DNA from 2 places in the Streptomyces sp. NPDC048001 genome. Region 1 is predicted to be linked to the other one. Evidence: riboswitches for the same ligand, from Rfam matches in the RefSeq annotation. Region 1 holds a riboswitch; the other holds the start of a gene.
The links. A riboswitch is a leader RNA that binds a small molecule or an ion and turns the genes downstream of it on or off. The one in region 1 is predicted to bind glycine.
Positions count from the first base shown of each region.

Region 2: it holds a riboswitch for glycine, as region 1 does, so the genes downstream of both, gcvT (glycine cleavage system aminomethyltransferase GcvT) here and gcvP (aminomethyl-transferring glycine dehydrogenase) in region 1, are expected to answer to the same signal.

Region 1 covers NZ_JBIDBN010000007.1:6,808-14,776, reverse strand. The annotation lists gene ACGF15_RS14115 (DUF5999 family protein) at 138-344, shown strand; gene gcvP (aminomethyl-transferring glycine dehydrogenase) at 463-3,348, opposite strand; glycine riboswitch at 3,527-3,626, opposite strand; gene ACGF15_RS14105 (PRC-barrel domain-containing protein) at 3,737-4,123, shown strand; gene ACGF15_RS14100 (DNA polymerase IV) at 4,217-5,671, opposite strand; gene ACGF15_RS14095 (MerR family transcriptional regulator) at 5,826-6,422, opposite strand; gene ACGF15_RS14090 (bifunctional nuclease family protein) at 6,704-7,177, opposite strand; gene ACGF15_RS14085 (MerR family transcriptional regulator) at 7,231-7,969, opposite strand, start outside.
Region 2 covers NZ_JBIDBN010000002.1:235,568-243,536, reverse strand. The annotation lists gene ACGF15_RS05370 (ABC transporter substrate-binding protein) at 1-716, opposite strand, end outside; gene ACGF15_RS05365 (enhanced serine sensitivity protein SseB C-terminal domain-containing protein) at 1,011-1,805, opposite strand; gene ACGF15_RS05360 (enhanced serine sensitivity protein SseB) at 2,081-2,830, opposite strand; gene ACGF15_RS05355 (AAA family ATPase) at 2,926-3,591, opposite strand; glycine riboswitch at 3,792-3,887, shown strand; gene gcvT (glycine cleavage system aminomethyltransferase GcvT) at 4,044-5,159, shown strand; gene gcvH (glycine cleavage system protein GcvH) at 5,257-5,634, shown strand; gene glyA (serine hydroxymethyltransferase) at 5,646-6,905, shown strand; gene ACGF15_RS05335 (L-serine ammonia-lyase) at 7,067-7,969, shown strand, end outside.

The DNA.
Region 1 (7,969 bases):
AAGAGCTGCCGTGAAATCCCTGCGGATCGCGCTCCGCAGCGGAAGACTGGCACCGGACCGACACGATACGGGGGGCGGCCATGAACAGCTCATCGAGCCGCAGGAATCACACCACATCGCAGGGAAAGAACCCGCCCATGTGCCAGCACCAGCCTGTCTGCCCGACGTCCGACTCCGCCGACCGGGAGGCGGCCCGCCTGGTGGCGCACCATCCGGAGCAGGGCTGGAGCCTGCTGTGCAACGGCGTCCTGCTCTTCGAGGACACCGGTGAGCTGCTGCCCGACGGCCGGGTCATCGCGCCCCGGCGCGCCCTGGGCACCGGCCAGGTGGTGACCGCGGCCTGACCGCGGGCCGTCGGTTGTTCCCTCCGAAGGGGAGGCGCCACCGAACGGCGCAGGGGCCGCGCGAGGACGGTGTCCTCGCGCGGCCCCTGCGGGTCTTCCGCCCCGGGGGGCGGTCCGGTCAGGCGTCGTACTCGTCCAGCGGCGGGCAGGAGCAGACCAGGTTGCGGTCACCGAACGCACCGTCGATACGGCGGACCGGCGGCCAGTACTTGTCGGCGGCGCTCACCCCGGCCGGGAAGACGGCCTCCTCGCGGCTGTAGGCGTGCTGCCACTCGCCGCCCAGCGCCGCCGCGGTGTGCGGGGCGTTGCGCAGCGGGTTGTCCTCCGCCGGCCAGTCGCCGGAGGCGACCTTCTCGATCTCCGCCCGGATGGCGATCATGGTGTCGCAGAACCGGTCCAGCTCGGCCAGGTCCTCGCTCTCGGTCGGCTCGATCATCAGCGTGCCGGCCACCGGGAACGACATGGTCGGCGCGTGGAAGCCGTAGTCGATCAGCCGCTTGGCGATGTCGTCGACGCTGACTCCCGTCGCCTTGGACAGCGGCCGCAGGTCGATGATGCACTCGTGGGCCACCAGCCCGCCGGGGCCGGTGTAGAGGACCGGGTAGTGCGGCTCCAGGCGCTTGGCGATGTAGTTGGCGGCCAGCACCGCCACCTGGGTGGCCCGCTTCAGGCCCTCGCCGCCCATCAGGCGCACATAGGCCCAGGAGATCGGCAGGATGCCCGCGGAGCCCCACGGGGCCGCCGAGATCGGCCCGACGCCCGTCTCCGGGCCGGCGGTCGGCTGGAGCGGGTGGTTGGGCAGGTACGGCGCCAGATGGGCGCGGACGCCGACCGGGCCGACGCCCGGACCGCCGCCGCCGTGCGGGATGCAGAAGGTCTTGTGCAGGTTGAGGTGCGAGACGTCCCCGCCGAAGCGGCCCGGCTTGGCCAGACCCACCAGGGCGTTGAGGTTGGCCCCGTCGACGTACACCTGGCCGCCCGCGTCGTGGACCCGGGCGCAGATGTCGGCCACGTGCTCCTCGAACACGCCGTGGGTCGACGGGTAGGTGATCATCAGGACGGCCAGCTGCTCGCGGTGCTGCTCGATCTTGGCCCGCAGGTCCTCGACGTCGATCTCGCCGTCGTCGGCGGTCCTGACGACGACCACCTTCATCCCGGCCATGACGGCGCTGGCCGCGTTGGTGCCGTGGGCCGAGGACGGGATCAGGCAGACGGTGCGCTGCTCGTCGCCGTTCGCCCGGTGGTAGGCGCGCACCGCGAGCAGGCCGGCCAGCTCGCCCTGGGAGCCCGCGTTGGGCTGGATGGAGACCTTGTCGTAGCCGGTGACCTCGGCGAGCCGCTCCTCCAGCTCGGTGATGAGCGTCAGATAGCCCGCGGCCTGCTCGACCGGCGCGAACGGGTGCATCTGGCCGAACTCCGGCCAGGTGACCGGCTCCATCTCGGTCGTCGCGTTCAGCTTCATGGTGCAGGAGCCGAGCGGGATCATGCCCCGGTCCAGGGCGTAGTCCCGGTCGGCGAGGCGGCGCAGGTAGCGCAGCATCGCGGTCTCGGAGCGGTACTGGTGGAAGACCGGGTGGGCCAGGTAGTCGTCGCTGCGCAGCAGCGACGCGGGCAGCGCGTCGGCACCGGCGGCGTCCAGCGCCTCGACGTCCCCGCTCACCCCGAAGGCGGCCCACACGGCGGCGAGCTGCTCGCGGCCGGTGGTCTCGTCGCAGGCGGCGGAGACATGGTCGGCGTCGACGAGGCGCAGGTTGACCCCGCCCTCGCGGGCGGCCGCGACGACCTCGGCTGCCCGGCCGGGCACCCGGAGGGTGACGGTGTCGAAGAAGGAGCCGTGCACCACCTCGACGCCCCCGGCGCGCAGCCCGTCGGCGAGGAGCGCGGCGTAGCGGTGGGTCCGCTCCGCGATGGCCCGCAGGCCGTCGGGGCCGTGGTAGACCGCGTACATGCCCGCCATGACGGCGAGGAGCACCTGGGCGGTGCAGATGTTGCTGGTCGCCTTCTCGCGGCGGATGTGCTGCTCGCGGGTCTGGAGGGCGAGGCGGTAGGCCTTGTTCCCGTCCGCGTCCACGGAGACGCCGACCAGACGGCCGGGAAGGCTGCGGGCGTGGGCGTCGCGGACGGCCATGTAGCCGGCGTGCGGGCCGCCGAAGCCCATCGGCACGCCGAAGCGCTGGGTGGTGCCCACCGCGATGTCGGCGCCCAGCTCCCCGGGCGGGGTGAGCAGCGTGAGGGCGAGGAGGTCGGCGGCGACGGTCACCACGGCCCCGAGCCCGTGCGCCTGCTCGATGACGGGCTTGAGGTCCCGCACCTGGCCGGAGGCGCCCGGGTACTGCAGCAGCACGCCGAAGACACCGCGCTCCGCGATCTCGGCGGGGATGCCGTCGGACAGGTCGGCGGTGACGACCTCCACGCCGGTGGGCTCCGCCCGGGTCTCTATGACGGCGATCGTCTGGGGCAGCGCGTCGGCGTCGACGAGGAAGACACCGCCCTTGACCTTGCCCACCCGGCGGGAGAGGGACATGGCCTCGGCGGCCGCGGTGCCCTCGTCGAGCAGCGACGCGCCGGAGGTCGGCAGTCCGGTGAGGTCCGCCACCACGGTCTGGAAGTTGAGCAGGGCCTCCAGGCGCCCCTGGGAGATCTCCGGCTGGTACGGCGTGTAGGCCGTGTACCAGGCCGGGTTCTCCATGACGTTGCGGAGGATGACGGGGGGCGTGAAGGTGCCGTGGTAGCCCAGGCCGATCATGGGCGCGAGCACGCTGTTGCGGCGGGCGAGGGCGCCGAGCTCGGCGAGGACGTCGGCCTCGCTGCGGGCCTCGGGAAGGTCCAGGGCCTCCGCGCTCCTGATGACGTCCGGGACCGCGGCGGCGGTCAGCTCGTCGAGCGAGCCGTAGCCCACCTGGGCCAGCATCTTGGCCTGCGCGGCGGTGTCGGGGCCGATGTGGCGGTGCTCGAAGGGGATGCCGCGTTCGAGCTCCGAGAGCGGGATGCGGTTGTCGGTCATGTGGGAGGCCTCCTGGTCTGGTACGACCTGCGAGGGGCATCACGACGCGGATGCCCGGACGGCCTCCCCCTCTGTCATCTCGACCTGAGAGCTTCACCGGGCGCGTGTGGCACGCACCGGCTTTCACCGTCGGTGAGAGCGGATGCCGTCCGACGCCCGCCCTGCTTTCCAGAGTGACCTCGTCCGTGCGGTACAGGGGCCTGAGAGATTCCGGGGAGGATTTGCTCCTTCGGCGCCACCGGCGGGGTTTCACCGGTGGACTCTCCCGCACGGGGTCGACAGCCGTCTGCCAGGGTACCAGCGTGTTCCGCGCGGTCCCCCGAGTGGCCGACACCGCCGATGTGGCCTTTCGTAGGAGGGGGAGCAGCCGCGATCAGTTGGAGGGACCGTGCAGACCGACATCGATCCGCGCAGCCTGATCGGCCGCAAGGCCTTCGACCGCGACGGCCACAAGATCGGGACCGTCGACGAGGTGTACCTGGACGATGCGACGGGGGTCCCGGAGTGGGCGGCCGTGCGCACGGGTCTCTTCAGCCGGGACGCGTTCGTCCCCCTGGAGCCGAGTGAGCTCGTCGGCGGGATGCTGCGGGTGCCCTACGAGCGCTCCCTGATCAGGAACGCCCCGGACTTCGGTGTCGGCCGCCATCTCTCGCCCGAGCAGGAGCTCCAGCTCTACCACCACTACGGGCTCCATCTGGCCCCTCCCCCGCCGACGACGCCGGCTCCGGCGTCCGGGGACCGGTCCTTCGGCCGGATCGCGGGCGAGGAGGACTGAGGGCCGGCCGTCTCGGACAGGCGCTGCACCCGCGGCGGCTGAGCGCACCGGCCCCCGCCGTCCGGACGTCCGGAGCGGCGGGGGCCGGTGCGCTCAGCCGCGGGCCGCCTCCGGGCCGCCCGCGCGGGAGGGGGGCGGCCCGCCTCCCCCGACCAGGGGCAGGGGGTCGGAGGGCTCCAGCTCGGGGTCGTCCACGGGGAAGGTCCGTACCCGCCCGGGCTCGGACCCGGGCTGCTCGAACCGCACGGTGACCCGGCCGACGCCGCTGCCCTGGACCCAGCCGGGGCCGTGCACCGCGTGCCGGACGTCCTGCCCGGCCGCCCAGTGCCGGGGCTCCGCGGGGCTCCCTGGCTGCTCCCGGGCCGACGGCGCGGGGGGCTGCTCCCCGGCCCCGGCCGGCCTGCCCGGGGCGGCCCCGTCCCCGGCCGCCGCGCCGCCGGGTGCCGCGTGGCCCGGCGGTTCCGGGCCCGCCCCGGCGGCGGCCTGGGCGAACAGGTCCTCCTGGGTGTAGTCCGCCAGCCCGGTGACCCCCACGCCGAGCAGCCGCACGCCGCCCGTGGTGTCGACCGACTCCAGCAGGCGCCCCGCGGCCTCGCGGACGACCGCGGGATCGTCGGTGGGGCCGCGCAGGGTCTCGGAGCGGGTGAGGGTGGAGAAGTCGTAGCGCCGCACCTTCAGCACGATGGTGCGCCCCGAGTGCCCGCCCGCCCTCAGGCGCCGCACGCACCGCTCGGCCAGCCGGTCCACCTCCGTCCGCACCCGCAGCCTGTCGTGGAGGTCGGTGTCGAAGGTGTCCTCGACGGAGACGGACTTGGCGTCCCGCTCGGCCACGACCGGGCGGTCGTCGCGCCCGAGGGCCATCCGGAACAGGGCCGTGCCGTGCGTCCTGCCGAGCAGGCGCACCAGCTCGTCCTCCCCGGCCTCGACCAGGTCGCCCACCGTGGCCGTCCCCGCCCGGCGCAGATGCTCCCCGGTGGCCGGGCCGACCCCCGGCAGGATGCGCACCGGCATGGGGGCCAGCAGCTCGCGCTCGGTGCCGGGCTCGATGAGCAGGAGCCCGTCGGGCTTGGCCTGCTCGGATCCGATCTTGGCGAGCATCTTGGAACCGGCGAGGCCCACCGAGCCGCTCAGCCCCGTCAGCGCACGGATGTCGGCCCTCAGCCGCAGGCCGGCGGCCCGCGCGGAGGCGGAGTCCTCCGCCGCTCCCCCGGCCTCCAGATCGACGAATGCCTCGTCCAGCGACAGGGGCTCCACCAGCGGCGACAGCTCCCGGAGCAGAGCCATGACCTGGTCGCTGACCGCCCGGTAGAGGGCGAACCGGGGCACCAGGTAGGCGGCGTTCGGGGCGAGGCGCCGGGCCTGGGCCGTCGGCATGGCGGAGTGGACGCCGAAACGCCGGGCCTCGTAGGAGGCCGTGGCGACGACGCCCCGGGGCCCGAGGCCGCCCACGACGACCGCCTTCCCGCGCAGCGAGGGCTTCGCGGCCTGCTCGACGGCGGCGAAGAAGGCGTCCATGTCCAGGTGCAGGACGGTCGGGGCGGATCTCACACCCCCGATGCTGCCCTACCCCACCGACAGCGGCGCCGCGGTATCCGCGGCGCCGGGCACGGAACCGGCCGCGTACCGCCGGACGGGTGACAGAGGGTGCCGCCGGGCCGCTGCGCCGAGCGGCCGGGCCGGAGACGGGGGTGCCGGAAGGGCCTCAGACGGCGCGGTCGCGGCGGCGCCGGGCCAGCTCGTCGCCGGGGTTGTTGCCGATGAGCGTCTCCCCCGTGTCGACGCGCTCCCCGTGGAGCTGGGAGAGCGCGGTCTCCACGTCCCTCCACACGACGCCCACGGCGATCCCGAAGACGCCCTGGCCGCCCTGGAGCAGACTGACGACCTCGTCGGGCGAGGAGCACTCGTAGACCGTGGCCCCGTCGCTCATCAGCGTCATGCGCTCCAGGTCCCGGAACCCCCGGGCGCGCAGGTGCTGCACGGCCGCGCGGATGTTCTGGAGGGCGACACCGGTGTCGAGGAAGCGCTTGACGATCTTGAGGACGACGACGTCCCGGAAGCTGTAGAGGCGCTGGGTGCCCGATCCGTAGGCGGCGCGGACACTCGGCTCGACGAGCCCGGTGCGCGCCCAGTAGTCCAGCTGGCGGTAGGTGATACCGGCCGCCGCGCAGGCCGTCGGCCCGCGGTAGCCGATGGTGTCCTGCTCGGGTTCGCCCGTGCCCCCGCACGGCGGATACGGCACACCGCCCACCGGACTGATTCCGGGGCCGCCCCCAGCCGCACTGCCGCCGCTGCTTCTCACGCCGACCTCCGTCCTTGACCTGCCACCTCGACGGTAGGGAGTCGCCCGGGGCCCGTCAACGATCGCCGCACTCGCCACGCCGGGTGATAGTCACCCTGAGAGTGGTTTGCCGTGACCCGGGACCGGGAAAGGCTGGCCGAATGGTCACGGGCCCCCACCACTCCCGTCACCGACCGTCGAGACGACCCCGCACCGTCGTCACCCCGCGTGAGCACGGGCCCCGGTCCCGGCCGCCGTCCGGGGCACGCCCGCCGGCCGTCCGTACGGGCGCGTCGCCGGGGTCACTGGTTGCTGCTGCCGAAGTCCTCGGGCGAGATCTGGTCGAGGAACTCGCGGAACTTCTCGACCTCGTCCTCCTGCTCGTCCGGGATGGCGATTCCCGCGTCGTCGAGGACACCGTCGCTGCCGTAGATCGGCGTCCCGGTGCGCAGGGCGAGCGCTATGGCGTCGGAGGGACGGGCACTGACCTCGACACCGCTGGCGAAGACCAGCTCCGCGTAGAAGACCCCTTCACGCAGGTCGGTGATGCGGACCTCGGACAGCTCCTGACCCACGGCCTCGAGCACGTCCTTGAAGAGATCATGGGTAAGCGGCCTGGCGGGGGCCATGCCCTGCTGCGCGAAGGCGATGGCCGTGGCCTCACCCGGACCGATCCAGATGGGGAGGTACCGGTCGCCTCCCACTTCGCGCAGGAGCACGATCGGCTGGTTCGAGGGCATTTCGACCCGGACACCCACAACGTCGAGCTCATTCACACAGCAACCCTAGGACGTCCGCGCCGGGTTTGGGTAGTCGGGCCGGGTCAAGATCAGGTCGAGCGGATCCCGAGGGCACTGCGCACCAGGGCCGCGTGCAGCCGTACGGACAGGGCCGCGAGCTCCCTGGTGGTGGCCTCCGCATGGGCTCTGGTCTGCGGATTGCGGTGTCGGCGCAGCGGCGCGACGACCTGCTCCACCAGTCCGGCGTCACGCTCCGCCGACGCCCGCATGGCCCTCAGGTGGCGGGGCTCCAGCCCGAACCTGCCGAGATCGGCCACGAGCCGGGCGACGGTGACGGCCTCGGCGGGATAGCCGCCGTCCCCGTCCGGCGCCACCAGGCCGTAGGACTCCCACTCGGCCAGCTCCTCCTCGCCCGCGCCCGACGCGGCCAGCAGCTCGGCCCGGCCGACCCTGCGCACGGTGGGCTCCTCGGCCCCCGGCTCCCACAGCTCCTCCGCGGACTCGCCCGGGGCGGCGCCCGGCGGCAGCTGCGGCTGCTCGCCGCGTTCCAGGGCGTCGAGCTGCTCGCGGATCACCCGCAGGGGAAGGTAGTGGTCCCGCTGCATCCGCAGGACCAGCGCCAGCCGCTCCACGTCCTGGGGGCTGAACTTGCGGTACCCGGACGGGGACCTGCTGGGCTCCACGAGCCCCTCAGCCTCCAGGAAGCGGATCTTGGAGATCGTCACCTCGGGGAACTCGTCCCGCAGCCGGGTGAGCACCGCTCCGATGCTCATCGGCCGGTCGCCCGGTGCGGCGGTGCCGTGGCCGGCACCGCCTGGGGGTGTGCGC
Region 2 (7,969 bases), on a different contig from region 1:
ATCCGGTACGGGCCGGTGCCGGCGACCGTGCCGGCCTCCTGGCTGTACTTGGGGTAGGTGATGGCGTCGCCCTTGGCGGTCGCCTCCTGCTTCTCGTACTCCTTGATGGCCTTCGGCGAGTGGATCGCCAGGGCCTGGAGGGAGAATCCGCCGGGAAGGTTCGCGGAGGGCTCGTTGACCTCGATGACGGCGGTGCTCTCGTCCTTCGCGGTGCAGGACTTGTAGTTCGCCGGAGATGCCTTCGGGTCCTCGTTCTGGGCGAAGCCGCCCATGACCTTGCGCCAGTAGTAGGAGACCGCGTCCAGCTGGTAGGTGCCCTTCCAGTTGAACCAGTGGTCGTAGTTCGCGCAGACGGCGGCGGCGTCGAATGCCTCACCGTCGTGGAACTTCACACCCTTGCGGAGGTTGAAGGTCCACACGGTCCCCTCGGGATTGCTCGACCAGGTCTCGGCGAGACCGCCCACGAGTTCGCTGCCGCCGGACTCGTGCTCCAGCAGGGCCTCGAAGGCCTGGCGCGTGACACGGAACGTTTCTCCGTCACTCGCCAGTGCGGGGTCCAGCGACCCGGGGTCACCGGCGCCGGCGAACACGAACGTGTCCTTGCCGTCCGCCTTGTCACCGTCCTGGCCCCGCTCACTGGCACAACCGGTCGCGATCAGGCCGACGGAGACCGCCGCCGTGATCGCCCGGATCGCCCCGGACTTGAATATTCGCATGGGTCCACCCCTGGTTCACCATGTGGAGAGGTCTTGACGGCCGAACACTACAGACGGGAACCACCCGGGAGAACAGTCCGGATAGCGGTGATACCTAGTCGAGACCCGGACGTTCAACAAACCGGCCGGATACGGGACATCCCTATCGGGCCGGTTAACACTCTTGACATTTACGGCGGTTCAGAGGTGCATTCTCGGAATTACATCCCGCGTTCCGGACAACTCCGCACGCACCGCGCCTTCCTGACCAGACACCCCCGAAGCGCCCACCACGACGAGCGCCCCGGCGGGGGCTCAGCGCGGGGCGGAGCCGGGCTGCGGGTAGCCGTATCCCGGTGCGGCGGGGGCGCCGATGTGCGCCTCCCGGTCGTAGAAGGGGCGGGAGGCCGCCCGCATCCACAGCGCGACCGGGTCGTAGTCGTCGGACAGCGCGACGGTGGAGACCGGCAGGCCCTCCGGGACGGCCGCCACCGCCTGCCGCATCATCGCCCGGGCCGCGTCGACCGAGGCGGGGGAGCCGTCGTACAGGTCGAGGCCGACGGCCAGGTAGGCCACGCCGACGGAGGGCTGCACCCAGGCGCGGCGGAGCGAGCGCACCGCCGGGGTGCGGTGCGCGTGCTGGGTGAGCAGGGCGTAGAACTGCGGGATCTCGACGGCCGGCTCGGACAGCCTCAGCGGCCCCGCGGGCATCCGGTCCAGCCCCGTGGCGATACGGCGCAGGTCCGGCCAGGGGATGCCGACCCCGCCGCCGGGGGCGTGCGGGTTGAGCCAGATCCCGAGGCGCTCCGGGTAGAGGGAGCGGGCGACCTCGACCGCCGGGGTGACGTCGTGGGCGCGGTTCCAGCCGGAGACGGCGAGTTCCTGGGCGGAGGTCACACAGGGCACGTAGCCGAGGCCCTCGACCTCCATCGCGCCGTACCGGGCGTCGGGGGACCCGGGCTGCCCGTGCCAGAGCAGCATCCAGACCCGGCCGCCGGCCGGATCCGCGAGGGCGCGCAGCAGCGCCTCGTACGCGTCGAAGCGTCCGGGAGTCACCTGGCGCAGCATGTGCTCGACCTGCCCGGTCGCCGCGGTGCCTTGCGCGCTCACCCTGGGTTCCGCCCCTTCGTCCTCATCGATCCGGGGGCACGATCCGACGATCCCCCCGCCCGCCGCCTGCCGGTCGCGCCCTGCGCCCGCCGGGATGGCCCGCGGTACATCCGTTCAGGCCATCAAACCAGCTTAGGCGGGCGCGGCGACACAGGCCCGGCCCCCGGACCTCCTCACGGGGTGTCCGCACACGGTGCCGCCGGGGCCCGGACACCGTGCCCACGGGCGCCCGGGCGCGGGTGCCGGCGGGTGGGCGCGCCGGGCCCGGCAGGTGCTCAGAGGGGGTGCCGGGCGTAGAACGGGCGGACCCGCTCCGACATCCAGTCGCCCACGGGGTCCTGCGCGAGGTCCAGCAGGACCAGGTTCACCGGCCAGGGGACCGCGACACGCCCGAGGGCGCGGCCGAGGGCGTCCATGGCGGCCCGGCGGCCGGCCTCGTCCGGCGCGGAGAGCCGGACGGCGACGAAGAGCGCGGGCGGCGCCGCCTCGACCGAGGCCAGCGCGCGGCAGGCGGTGAGCACGGCACCGGAGGCCTCGAACTCGCCGGCCGCGGCCGCGAGGAAGTCGACGGGCTCCTCCTGCCAGTCCGGCTCGAACAGCCGGACCCGCCCGCCGGTGGGCTCGCCCTCCGGCGGGGTGCGGCCGCCCCGGCACAGCTCGGCGACGGCGGGAGGGGGCAGGGGCACCGCGACGGCGCCGCCCGGGTTCACGGCGATGCCCAGCTGCGGCGGCAGACCGCGGGCGAAGCCGACCGCGGGGGCCACGGTGAATGCCAGGTGCGCCCCGGCAGCGGCGCGGAACTGCTGCTCGGAGCTGAAGACGGGGACGTACGCGGCACCGTCGATCTCGGTGGTCGGCAGGTCCAGATGGGGGCTGTCGGGGCCGCCTCCGTTGGGCAGGGGTATCCAGAGGTGGCTGCGGGCGAGCACCTCGACGATACGGGCGCCTGCGGAGGGGTTGCCGAGGGACGCGGCCAGCGTCTCCTCCAGTTCGTTGGCGGGCCAGCCGTGCTGCGGGTAGTCCATCTGCTCGTCTCTTCGTCGCGGTCCCACGACCCGGGCGTCCCCGGGGACGCCCCGACTCTATTGCCCCGCCCCGCCCCGCCGTTCCCCCGGGCGCCTCAGCCGGAGAAGGCGACGGAGCGCAGGGCTCCCGCCGCCGGGCGGTCGAGCAGCACCGCGGAGGCGCACCCCGCGGGCAGGCGCCCCTCCTCCGCCCGGCGCACCAGGCGGCCCACCGCGCGGCGGTGGCGGGCGAAGGCGTAGGAGGAGACCCCGCGGCCGCGCTCGCGCTGCCCCTCCCGGGCCACCTCGGCCGAGACGTCGAGCAGCACCAGGTGCAGGGCCCGGCCGCGCCGCGCGGCCTCCCGGGCCAGCCAGCGCCGGACCCACGCCTGGGTGCCGCAGTCGTGCACCACGAGGCTCCCCCCGGCGCGCAACGCGCGGCGCAGCCCGGCGTAGTGGGCGATCCGCACGAGAGGGCGGTAGACGGCGTAGGGCAGCCACCGGGGGGTGGAGGAGTCGAAGCGGTCGCGGGTGTCCTGGGAGTCGACGCCGAGCCCCCCGGCGGACCGCTGGATCAGCGTGGTCTTGCCGCTTCCGGGCAGGCCGGACACGACCACGAGGTCCCCCGCGGCGAAGGTCAGCCGCCGGGGGCTGCGCCCCGGCCGGTCGCGCAGGTCGCGCAGGACGGGCGCGGGCGCGCCGACGGTCCCGCCGGCCGGGGCGCCCGGCCGGGCCGGGACCCCCGTGGCCGCGGCGTATGCACCGGACCGCTGCACCGTCATCACCCTCCCCCTCGCCGGGCCCCGTGGCCCGTCGCCTTGAGCCTGCTCACGCAGTGTAAAGAACGGGTAATACACATTGGTCCATTTCCGCGGCGGTGTGCCGAACGGGACCGGGTCCTCGCCGAGGGTTCCGGTACCGCACTCCCCCACTCTTCCCCGATGCGTGTCATGATGTGCGCGCCAACTGCATACCGGCCGCTTGAATCCGCGCGGGAGAGTCCCTGCCACCCGGTGGCGGGCGCCGAAGGAGCAAGTTCCTCCCTTGAATCTCTCAGGCCCCGTACCGCGCGCGACGAGGCAGATCTGAAAAGCGGGCCGCCCTGCGGTCCCACCCAAGGTGCAAGCCGTGACCGTCCGTACACCATCCGTACGCGGGGTCTCGGCGAACCTCTCAGGTTCCGATGACAGATGGGGAGGATTGTCCTCGTCGCCATGCCCTGGGAGCCAGATCCATGAGCACTTCCCCCCGCCGTACAGCGCTCGATGCCCTGCATCGCTCGCTGGGCGCGACCATGACCGACTTCGCCGGCTGGGACATGCCGCTGCGATACACCAGCGAGCGCGACGAGCACCAGGCCGTCCGCACCCGGGCCGGGCTCTTCGACCTCTCCCACATGGGGGAGATCACCGTGACCGGCCCGCAGGCGGTCCAGCTGCTCGACCACGCCCTGGTCGGGAACATCTCCACCGTCGGCCCCGGCCGTGCGCGGTACACGATGATCTGCCGCGAGGACGGCGGGATCCTGGACGACCTCATCGTCTACCGCCTCGGTGACACCGAGTACATGGTCGTCGCCAACGCGGGCAACGCCCAGGTGGTGCTCGACGCGCTGACCGAGCGCGCCGCCGGCTTCGAGGCGACCGTCCGCGACGACCGCGACGCCTATGCGCTGATCGCCGTGCAGGGCCCCGAGTCCCCGGGGATCCTGGCCTCGGTGACCGACGCGGACCTGGACGGGCTGAAGTACTACGCGGGGCTGCCCGGCACCGTCGCCGGCGTCCCGGCGCTGATCGCGCGCACCGGCTACACCGGCGAGGACGGCTTCGAGCTGTTCGTCGAGCCGCAGCACGCGGAGAAGCTCTGGCTGGCGCTGGCCGAGGCGGGCCGGGAGAAGGGGCTCGTCCCCTGCGGGCTGTCCTGCCGCGACACCCTCCGCCTGGAGGCGGGGATGCCGCTGTACGGCCACGAGCTGACCACCGCCCTGACGCCCTTCGACGCGGGTCTGGGCCGGGTCGTGAAGTTCGAGAAGGCCGGGGACTTCGTCGGCCGCGAGGCCCTGCGCGCCGCCGCCGACCGGGCCGAGACCGCGCCGCCGCGCAGGCTGGTCGGCCTCGTCGCCGAGGGCCGCCGGGTGCCGCGCGCCGGGATGGCGGTCGTGGCCGGCGGCGAGGTCGTCGGCGAGGTCACCTCGGGCGCCCCGAGCCCCACCCTGGGCAAGCCGATCGCCATGGCGTACGTGGACGCCGGGCACGCCGAGCCCGGTACCGCGGGCGTGGGCGTCGACATCCGCGGGAGCCACGAGCCCTACGAGGTCGTCGCGCTGCCCTTCTACAAGCGCCGGAAGTGACCCCGGCACCGGGCCCCCGCCCGGTGCGGCGGCGCACGACCGTCCACATGCCGTACACGTTCACCACCACTCCCCCGCGTACAGGAGAATTCAGGTCATGAGCAACCCCCAGCAGCTGCGTTTCAGCAAGGAACACGAGTGGCTGTCGCCCGCCGAGGACGGCGTGTCGACCATCGGCATCACCGAGTTCGCGGCCAACCAGCTGGGCGACGTGGTGTACGCCCAGCTCCCCGAGGCCGGCGACACGGTGACCGCGGGCGAGACCTGCGGCGAGCTGGAGTCGACGAAGTCCGTGAGCGACCTCTACTCGCCGGTGACCGGCGAGGTCGTCGAGTCGAACCAGGCCGTGGTGGACGACCCGTCCCTGGTGAACACCGCTCCGTTCGAGGGCGGGTGGCTCTTCAAGGTGCGCGTCAGCGAGGAGCCGAAGGACCTGCTCTCCGCTGACGAGTACACCGAGTTCTCCGGCAACTGAGGATCATCCCTATGTCGCTTCTGAACACCCCTCTCCACGAGCTGGACCCGGACGTCGCCGCCGCCGTCGACGCCGAGCTCCACCGCCAGCAGTCCACCCTCGAGATGATCGCCTCGGAGAACTTCGCTCCGGTGGCCGTCATGGAGGCCCAGGGCTCCGTCCTGACCAACAAGTACGCCGAGGGCTACCCCGGCCGCCGCTACTACGGCGGCTGCGAGCACGTCGACGTGGTCGAGCAGATCGCGATCGACCGCATCAAGGAGCTGTTCGGCGCCGAGCACGCCAACGTGCAGCCCCACTCGGGTGCGCAGGCGAACGCCGCCGCGATGTTCGCCCTGCTGAAGCCGGGCGACACGATCATGGGCCTGAACCTGGCCCACGGCGGCCACCTGACCCACGGCATGAAGATCAACTTCTCCGGCAAGCTCTACAACGTGGTCGCCTACCACGTGGACGACGCCACCGGCCAGGTCGACATGGCCGAGGTCGAGCGCCTCGCCAAGGAGTCGAAGCCGAAGCTGATCGTGGCCGGCTGGTCGGCGTACCCCCGCCAGCTGGACTTCGCCGCGTTCCGCCGGATCGCGGACGAGGTCGGCGCCTACCTCATGGTGGACATGGCCCACTTCGCGGGCCTGGTGGCCGCGGGCCTGCACCCCAACCCGGTGCCGCACGCCCATGTGGTGACCACGACCACCCACAAGACCCTCGGCGGCCCGCGCGGCGGCGTGATCCTCTGCACCTCCGAGCTGGCCAAGAAGATCAACTCCTCGGTCTTCCCGGGCCAGCAGGGCGGTCCGCTGGAGCATGTGATCGCGGCCAAGGCGGTCTCCTTCAAGGTCGCGGCCTCCGAGGACTTCCGCGAGCGCCAGCAGCGCACCCTGGACGGCGCCCGCATCCTCGCGGAGCGCCTGGTGCGCGAGGACGTCACGGAGCACGGCGTGTCCGTGCTCTCCGGCGGCACCGACGTGCACCTGGTCCTGGTGGACCTGCGCAACTCGGAGCTGGACGGCCAGCAGGCCGAGGACCGCCTCCACGAGGTCGGCATCACGGTCAACCGGAACGCCGTCCCGAACGACCCGCGGCCGCCGATGGTGACCTCGGGCCTGCGGATCGGCACCCCGGCCCTCGCCACCCGCGGCTTCCAGGCCGAGGACTTCCGCGAGGTCGCCGACATCATCGCCGAGGCGCTGAAGCCCAGCTACGACGCCGCGGCGCTGCGCGCCCGGGTGACCGCCCTGGCCGGGAAGCACCCGCTTTACCCTGGTCTGTAACCGGACCGGACACCGTCGCTGCCCGGCGTGAGTCGCCGGCACGACGACAACGGGGCACCCCGCCCGCCGTGCGACGGGCGGGGTGCCCCGCACCACGCCCCCACGCACCGCCCTGCACCGCCCGGCAGACACCGCCGTCTACCACCCTCAAGGAGTCCCCCGTGGCCATCTCGGTCTTCGACCTGTTCTCGATCGGCATCGGCCCGTCCAGCTCCCACACGGTGGGCCCGATGCGCGCGGCCCGCATGTTCGCCCGGCGCCTGAAGAACGAGGGCCTGCTGGCCCACACCGCCTCCATACGCGCCGAGCTGTACGGCTCGCTCGGCGCCACCGGGCACGGCCACGGCACGCCGAAGGCCGTCCTGCTGGGCCTGGAGGGCAACTCGCCGCGGACCGTCGACGTGGAGACCGCCGACGAGCAGGTCGAGCGGATCACCTCCGGGGGCCGCCTCAGCCTCCTGGGCATGCACGAGATCGCCTTCGACGCCGACGAGCACCTGGTACTGCACCGGCGCAAGGCCCTGCCCTACCACGCGAACGGCATGACCGTCGCCGCCTTCGACGCCGAGGGCGCGACCCTCCTGGAGAAGACCTACTACTCGGTCGGCGGCGGCTTCGTCGTCGACGAGGACGCCGTGGGCGAGGACCGGATCGTCCTCGACGACACGGTGCTCAAGCACCCCTTCCGCACCGGCGACGAGCTGCTGCGGCTCACCCGGGACACCGGGCTGTCGATCTCCGCGCTGATGCTGGAGAACGAGAAGGCCTGGCGCACCGAGGAGGAGATCCGCGAGGGGCTGCTGGAGATCTGGCGCGTGATGCAGGCGTGCGTCTCGCGCGGCATGTCCCGCGAGGGCATCCTCCCGGGCGGCCTGAAGGTGCGCCGCCGGGCGGCCACCACCGCCCGCAAGCTCCGCTCCGAGGGCGACCCGACGGCCCTGGCCATGGAGTGGATCACGCTCTACGCGATGGCCGTGAACGAGGAGAACGCCGCGGGCGGCCGGGTGGTCACGGCACCGACCAACGGCGCCGCGGGCATCATCCCGGCGGTCCTGCACTACTAC